2 regions of the Pseudoalteromonas sp. S8-8 genome follow, and region 1 is predicted to be linked to the other one. Evidence: predicted binding sites of a transcription regulator. Region 1 holds the regulator's gene; the other holds the start of a gene.
The links. Region 1 encodes FliA, which starts transcription of late flagellar genes. Its sites were predicted from a motif close to CTAAAGNTNNNNNNNNNNNNGCCGATA; they were not measured.
Positions count from the first base shown of each region.

Region 1 (4,220 bases):
CATCAAATGCAAATGGATCTTCGTCCTCAGCTATTGGCGTATCAACTACTTCGTCAAGAGGTTGTTCAACGTCAGTTTCTGAAGCGACTCCATTAAGCTCGGCTTCTGTTGGAGGTAGGCCCAAAATATGGAGGGTTTGAAGTAACTCAGGATCTGCTGGTTCTGGCTTATCCCTATTTTGGATAGTCGCGAACATTTCATTAATGGTGTCGAGCGCTTGTAAAATAACATCCATTAACTCTGAATTGACCGTTCGCACGCCTTGACGTAGTAAATCAAATACGTTTTCAGCGCCGTGGCAAGCATCAACAAGTTCTGTCATAGCTAAAAAGCCTGCACCACCTTTTACAGTGTGAAAGCCTCTAAATATGGCATTTAGTAACTCGGTATCTTCTGGATTATTTTCCAGTTCAACTAACTGTTCAGATAAAAGCTCTAGGATTTCTCCTGCCTCTACAAGAAAGTCTTGTAAAATATCTTCATCGACTTCAAACATGCAGTTACTCTCCTCTTAGAAGCCCAAACTTGATAAAAGATCATCGACTTCATCTTGATCAGACACAACATCATTACGCGATTCTTTATCAATAATAGGGCCTTCAGGACCTGCTAAAGTTTGTGTGGCAACTGGTTCTTTTATTTTTTGTTGTTCTACTTTATTCGCTGTGTTGTCACTGTCATCTTGTTCAGCAAACGCTGTTAAAAGATGAAGTAAGCTTTCTTCTACTTCTCTAACAAGTTCTATAACACGGCGAATAACTTGACCTGTTAAGTCTTGATAGTCTTGAGCCATTAGTACATTTGTCATTAAGCTTTGAAGCTCATCCGTTTTATGATGAGAGTTATTCATAAACTTATCGATACTATGGCAAAGTTGTTTAAACTCACCAAGCTCAATCTCCCGGCTCATTAAACGATCCCATGTCGGTTTGATATGAGATATTTCATCTGCAAGTTGCTGAGCTATAGGTAAACTAGCCTCAACAGCATCCATTGTTTTATTAGCCGCATTTTCTGTCATTTCTATAACATAATTAAGCCGCTTTTTAGCATCTGGAATCGCATCTGTCGTTATGTTAGTTAAGCGAGTATCAAGCTCAAAGCTTTTAAGTGCTTCGTGCAGTTGACGAGTCAACTTCCCAACTTCAGCAAATAATTTAGACTGCTCTTGCGAAGCTGTCTCTAAAATCAACTGATTAGCTTTATCTTGCTCATCGTTTTCTAAATAAATGACGAGTTGACGAGCTTGTTCTAACGTTATTTGAGGCGCAGCTGGTGCTGACATAAGCCTCTCCCCCATCATTAGCCTAAGCGTTCAAATACTTTTTCTAATTTAGTTTTTAATGTTCCAGCCGTAAATGGCTTAACAATATAACCATTAACGCCAGCTTGCGCTGCAGCTATTATTTGTTCTTTTTTAGCTTCTGCCGTTACCATCAGTACAGGGATATGTTTTAACTTATCATCTGCACGAATTGCTCTTAAAAGGTCAATACCTTGCATTCCCGGCATATTCCAATCTGTAACCACAAAATCAAACACTTGATTTTGTAACATAGGCAAAGCTGTAGACCCGTCATCAGCTTCTTGAACGTTAGTGAAACCTAAGTCACGTAATAGGTTTTTTATAATTCGTCTCATCGTTGAAAAATCATCAACTACAAGAATTTTCATGTTTTTATCCAAAACATCCCCCAGTGAGGTATTAACCTTAGTTTACTTACTACTAGTTTATCCAGTCATTGATTTTAGCTTTAAGCTTAATCATCGCCTGACCATGTATCTGACTTACACGCGATTCGCTTACATCGAGTATATGTCCTATTTCTTTTAAATTCATTTCATCGTTATAGTATAAAGAAAGTACCATCGCATCACGCTCTGGTAATGACTTTATTGCATTTAGCAAAGACTCATTAAACCGATCATTTTTAACATTATTAAAAGGTTTGTCTAGCGCTAAATCTTGGCCTACGGGAGTAATAACATCCTCATCTACACCAAGGTCTTCTATGCCTAATACTTTACTGGTATTAACATCATTTAAAATATGATGGTACTCATTGAGTGAAATTTCAAGTTTTTCAGCAACTTCTGTATCTGTTGGTTCGCGATTCAGACTGCTTTCGAGCCCAGTAATTGCCTCTGCAACTTGTCGGCTTTTACGGTGTACTGAACGAGGAGCCCAATCACCACGGCGCATTTCATCAAGCATAGCCCCGCGAATACGAATACCGGCAAAGGTTTCAAAGCTTGCGCCTTTTGTTGCATCAAAGTTTTTTGAAGCTTCTATTAAACCTATCATTCCTGATTGAATTAAATCATCAAGCTGAACGCTAGGTGGTAATCGAGCAATTAGATGACATGCCACTTTTTTGACAAGTGATGCATGTTTCTCAACAATCACATTTAAGTTTTGTGTTGATTGATATCCCATAGCTCTATTCACCAATGTTGTCATAATTAGCCGTTTACTAGTTTCTCAATGAAAAACTCTAAATGCCCAGATGGTTGATTTGGTATTGGCCATTTAACTGCTTTTGTCGCCAGCGCTTTAAACGCGAGAGCGGCTGGCGAACTTGGAAAGAGCTCAACAATCACCTTTTGGCGACGTGTTGCTTTGCGCATATTTTCGTCATAAGGAACCGTTGCTACTAGCTCCATTGAAACATCTAAAAAGCGATCGGTAACTTTAGATAGTTTTGCAAATAATTCAGTGCCTTCACGCATACTGCGGACCATATTGGCAACAATTTTGAACTTATAAACACCGTGCTCGCGGCTTAATACTTTAATAAGTGCGTAAGCATCGGTTATTGATGTTGGTTCATCGCACACTACAACCATTACATCTTGTGCTGCTCGTGAGAAGCTTAGCACCATGTCTGAAATACCAGCGGCTGTATCTACAATTAAAATATCAAATTCGGTATTCAATTCGCTAAATGCACGAATTAGCCCGGCATGCTCAGATGGCGATAGTTCAACCATACTTTGCGAGCCCGATGTAGCGGGTACAATTTTAATACCAGCAGGGCCTTCAACTAAAATCTCGTCAAGCTCACATTCACCTGACAAAACGTGTGATAAATTGCGCTCTACACGTAAACCAAGCATCACATCACAGTTTGCTAAACCTAAGTCAGCATCCAGCACTAATACTCTATTACCTTGTTGCCCTAGTGCAATAGCGGTATTTAGAGAAACATTTGTTTTCCCTACCCCACCTTTACCACCGGTTACAGCGATAACTTTTACGCCGTTGTTATTGTTTTGACTCATTTTGCGCAGGCCGCTTGCTTGATCTAATACTGTGTTAATCATACATCCCTACTGTACTTGGCGCCACTGCTTGGTGCCTTGAATGTTGTGCTTTTGTTCTTTTTAAATATAATTGCTCAGCCTTTTTCACTAGTTTCTCAGCATTTGCAACACGAATATCTTCTGGCACTCGTTGACCGTTAGTAAGATACCCTATTGGGAGGCGATTTTGAATCGCAATACTAATAATCTCACCCAAACTTAATGATTCATCTAACTTAGTGAAAATACAACCACTTAACTGTACTTTTTTAAAGTGACGTACTGTTTCTTGTAATACATTAATTTGTGCCGTCGCGCTTAGTACTAAGTAGCTGCGAATATCCACACGTTGGTTACGCATTAACGTGTTTAACTGCTCAGTCAAACGTAAATCTCGCTGACTCATACCTGCTGTATCAATTAATACTAGACGTTTATTTCGTAAATGATATAAAACTTCAGCTAATTCATTAGCATCTTTAACTTGCTTTACACCACAACCAATAATACGGCCGTAAGTAGCAAGCTGTTCATAAGCACCAATTCTGTATGTATCAGTGGTTATTAAGGCCACTTTATCAGCGCCATATTTTTGTGCACCTAACGCTGCAAGCTTAGCAACTGTTGTTGTTTTACCAACACCTGTTGGACCCACTAACGCATATACACCACCTTGGCGAAGTATTTCATTATTGGTTGTTTGCATTTGATCTTCGACCATCGTTAACAACGCTTTCCAGCCTTGCTTACGAGATACATCATCAGGTACAAAACATGCCATTTGTTGCGCTACTTCTTTATCAATACCCATACCGACTAAGCGGTCAACCATGCAAGCGCGTGTTGGATCGCGACGCGCCATATCTTGCTGCATTAAGCCTGATACTTGATGCTCAAGTAATTGACGAATTGCGTTC
Region 1 covers NZ_AUTR01000022.1:26,395-30,614, forward strand. Annotated here, with positions in the region: gene L659_RS0106130 (chemotaxis protein CheA) at 1-496, opposite strand, end outside; gene L659_RS0106135 (protein phosphatase CheZ) at 512-1,285, opposite strand; gene cheY (chemotaxis response regulator CheY) at 1,303-1,686, opposite strand; gene L659_RS0106145 (RNA polymerase sigma factor FliA) at 1,727-2,437, opposite strand; gene L659_RS0106150 (MinD/ParA family ATP-binding protein) at 2,464-3,324, opposite strand; gene flhF (flagellar biosynthesis protein FlhF) at 3,317-4,220, opposite strand, start outside.

Region 2 (4,220 bases), on a different contig from region 1:
CTGAAATAATACAGGGGAGTGTAATTACTAATTTAGGAGAAGATGTAACAGAACAGTTTCAAACTGGAGCTAATATAGCGCTAGAACTCTGTAAAAAGAATCAAGTTCGTTTTGCTCTACTTAAAGAATCGAGCCCTTCTTGCGGACGAAATACAATATATGATGGAAAGCATCGCGGAGTAAAAATCGAAGGGCTAGGTTTAACTACAGCATTATTAATAAAAAATGGTATTCAAGTATTTAGTGAAAAGCAAATACCAGCACTTATAAAAGTACTGGCACTTTAATTTTGGTTGGTTATTTGCGCTGCAAGAAAACACCCGACTCAATGTGATGTGTATATGGGAACTGATCAAATATAGCAAAGCGCTTAACGTTGTGCGTACGTGTTAGGTGATCAAGGTCACGCTCAAGGGTTTCAGGATTACACGATATATAAATTATGCTTTCGTAGTTAGCCACTAAGTCACACGTTAATTCATCCATGCCCGCGCGCGGTGGATCAACTAATATGGTTTGGCAGTCATAGCTTTTAAGGTCAATACCGTCTAAGCGAGAGAAAGTACGCTCTCCATTCATTGCTTGAGTAAACTCTTCACTAGACATACGAATAATATCTAGGTTCTCTACGTTATTTTTAGCAATATTGTATTGAGCAGAATGAACAGATGATTTTGATATTTCTGTTGCTAATACTTTATTAAAACAGCCCGCTAACGCAATTGAAAAGTTACCGTTACCGCAATACAGTTCTAATAAATCATTTTTAAGTGGTTTACATAAATCTTGCGCCCACTCCAGCATATTAATATTTACTTTTGCATTAGGCTGAGTAAAGCTATTTTCTACTTGTTGATAAATAAGCTCTTGACCATTAACTGTTAAACGCTCAGTTACAAAGTCATCACCCAGCACTTCTTTTTGTTTGCGAGCACGGCCGATAAAGTCAATTTTGTATTTACTGCTTAGTTTTTCTTTAAGCGCTTTAATTTCACTTAACCATTCATCATCAAGTGGTTTGTGATAAAGCAAGCTTACTAAAATTTCACCGCTTAGCGTGGATAGGTAATCGATTTGAAATAACTTACGACGTAATATTTCACAAGGCTTAAGATGCTCAATCATCACCTGCATTATTTCACCAACTAGAGGCGCTGCTGGATCAAATGTATCAACACGGATTTTTTCTTTTGTTTGTTGATCAAACATAATGTGAAACAGATCGTCACCGTCGTGCCATACTCTAAATTCAGCACGTTGGCGGTAGTTAGTTGGCTCTGAGCTAAATACTTCTAGTTGCTCCACACCAAAACGTTGGAACTGTGCACTAATACGCTGCTCTTTTTCACTTAACTGCGTTTGGTACTGTGTGGTATCTATTTTAATAACTGCCATTAACGCTACTACCTTATCTAAGATCTGTTTATCGGCGCTATTGTAGGGAGCGCTGCGTATTTGTCTAGTTTTGGCTAGCATTTATGCTGTTTTATTGAACATTGTACTTTAGTTTTTATTGTTATAGCCGATAATAAACTACGCACGCTTAGGAGACGAATCATGAAAATAGGTAATTATGGCTTTACGCCAAACAACAACATCAATAAATTCAATAATAAAGCTGATATACAGCAACCTACAATTACGTCTCCTCAAGATAGCTACCAACAACGAGGCCGAGAGTTGGCTGCAAAGGTGCTTGGCGATAAAATGGCTGAGCAGCTTGGATTGCCTATCGCAGAAAAAAAAGCAGATAAACCACTATTTGATTTTGATGAAATAGTAAAAAACGTACTCGATTTTGTAAGTAGTGCTGTTAATAAAGCAAAAGCTAACGGCGCTGATGACGAAAAGCTCAAAGATATGTTAGGCGACGCGCGCAAAGGAGTCCAAATAGGGATTGACGACGCTGTTGATGAACTCAAAGGTACAGGCGTATTTAATGATGACATGGAAGAGGGGATTAATAAGTCCAAAGAGGGAATTTACAATGGGCTTGATAAGTTTGAAGAGTCGTTATTTAACCCACAATCTGCCAGCGTAAATATAAGCCAGGCTCAATATGTCAGTATGACGAGTAATGCAGAGTATAAATTTACTACCGCAGAAGGTGATGAGGTAAGTATTAGTTTTGCTGATGCATTTGAATCTCAGTCGGCAAGTGGCTATCAGCAAAACAATAATAGCGAGTCGTTTGCAAGCTCATCATCGCAATCTCGGCAGGTATCATTTTCGATGTCGGTTAATGGTGACTTAAATGAGCAAGAGCAAGAAGCTATTAATACGATGATGGAAGACTTACAAGATTTAAGTAAAACCTTTTTTGGTGGTGATTTAGATGAAGCATTTGAACAAGCGCAGGAGCTGAGTTTAGACAGCGATCAGCTGGTGGCTTTTTCTATGGATTTACGCCAAACAAAAACAATAGCAACAGTTAAAAGCTATGAAGAATATAGACCAGCACCAGAAAAACAAGTAGCGGAGGGTTTAGCTCCTTTTAATGACGACCTTAAAAATGCTTTTGAAAAAGCGGGTGAGCTTGGATTACAAAATCAGCTAGCTGGCATTCTCCAATGGTTAAATCAAGATCAGGAACAAATAGATAAGTTAGTAGATTACACAAAGTCTATGTTCGAAAACCTTAATCAGTTAAATTCTGCGGCCGACAGGCTTACTGATTTAGAAACCACGCAAAGTTAAACTACTTTCTTTTATAAATACCTCATGGCAAACTGCCGTTCTTAAAGTAAAGTGGGAACGGTAGTTTGTCAGCGCATATAATGGTCTTTGATTCAGGTATTGGTGGAACTACTGTACTTGAGCATATAAAGCAAAGTATCCCCAATGCTCAGTACAGTTATTTTATGGATAATGCATTACTGCCTTATGGTGCTCAATCCCAAAAAACCATCATTAACCGATTATGCTCACTTATTCATTTCATCAAAGCTAATACGCTTAATGTTGATTTAATTGTAATAGCGTGTAATACCGCTTCTACATCTGCACTTAGTGCTGTTCGCCAAATGACAGATATTCCTATAGTAGGTGTTGTGCCAGCAATAAAGCCTGCGGCAGAGTTAACACGTTCAAATCATATTGGCTTATTAGCCACACCGGCAACGGTCGCCAGTTCATACACTAAAACATTAATTACTGAGCATGCTCGTAATGTAACCGTTAATCTATATAGCAGTGTGGAGTTAGTAACTTTAGCTGAGCAATACTTTTTTACAGAGTCTTTGGATACAAACAAGCTGCATCAAGTGCTTGATGGCCTACATATAGATAAAACTATAGATGTACTTGTATTAGGATGTACGCACTTTCCAATATTAGCAGAGCCTATTAGTCAGTATTTTGAAGGGAATGTAAAATTACTTGATTCAGGTGTAGCGATAGCAAACAGAGTCAACTACCTACTTAACCAACTTAACTTCTGTGTGAATAAACTAACAGACATAAAAAAGCCGCTGCAATATTATGCAACGGCTGATGTGTTTAGCAATAAGCTAGCGGTAAAGCTAGTTACACTGACTGATCCGTCTCAGTACGTAGAGCATTAGAATCATCTTCTTGTTTTTGTTTTGCTTCACGTACCTTTAAAGTACGTTGTTGGAACTCGCTATCGTTCAAGTTAGCAATTGCATTGTCTGCATCAGCTTGCGCCATTTCAACAAAACCAAAGCCACGACGCTTGCCAGTATTCTTATCCTTTAATAAACGAACATTGAATACTTTGCCTTGTTCTTCAAATAATGCACGAACCACACCTTCGTTTGCACGATAAGGAAGGTTACCAACATAAAGCGTTTTTGTTTTAACTTCAGCTTCTTCAGTCACATCAGATGACATTGCAGCAATAGCAATCGCACCTATTAATAAACCAGCACCAAATAGTAATGCAGGGTTTAAAGCTAAGCCGCCTAAAGCGAACTCAACAACAACAAAACCAACTACAGCAAGAATAACAGAGAAGATAAAAGATTTTTGATCGGGTAATTTCATTTTAGATCTACCAATAAACAGGAAATAAACATTAATTTAACATTGTGAACTTGCTATCTTAACGTCTAAATCAAACATAGCAATGATATTTGTATTAAATAATAAATAAGAGCACAAAAAAGCATCATCTTAGGAAGGTTTTCATATGGTTTTACATGGTTTTGTTCTATTTTTGTTCGAACAGTAAAAAGATCTAAAAAAAGGGTTGATCTGTT
Region 2 covers NZ_AUTR01000056.1:25,320-29,539, forward strand. Annotated here, with positions in the region: gene L659_RS0118005 (DUF523 domain-containing protein) at 1-287, shown strand, start outside; gene trmA (tRNA (uridine(54)-C5)-methyltransferase TrmA) at 298-1,395, opposite strand; gene L659_RS0118015 (DUF5610 domain-containing protein) at 1,558-2,697, shown strand; gene murI (glutamate racemase) at 2,763-3,563, shown strand; gene L659_RS0118025 (RNA recognition motif domain-containing protein) at 3,526-4,005, opposite strand.
Region 2: a site for FliA is predicted at 1,502-1,528, ahead of L659_RS0118015 (DUF5610 domain-containing protein). Genes of this name have one in related genera too.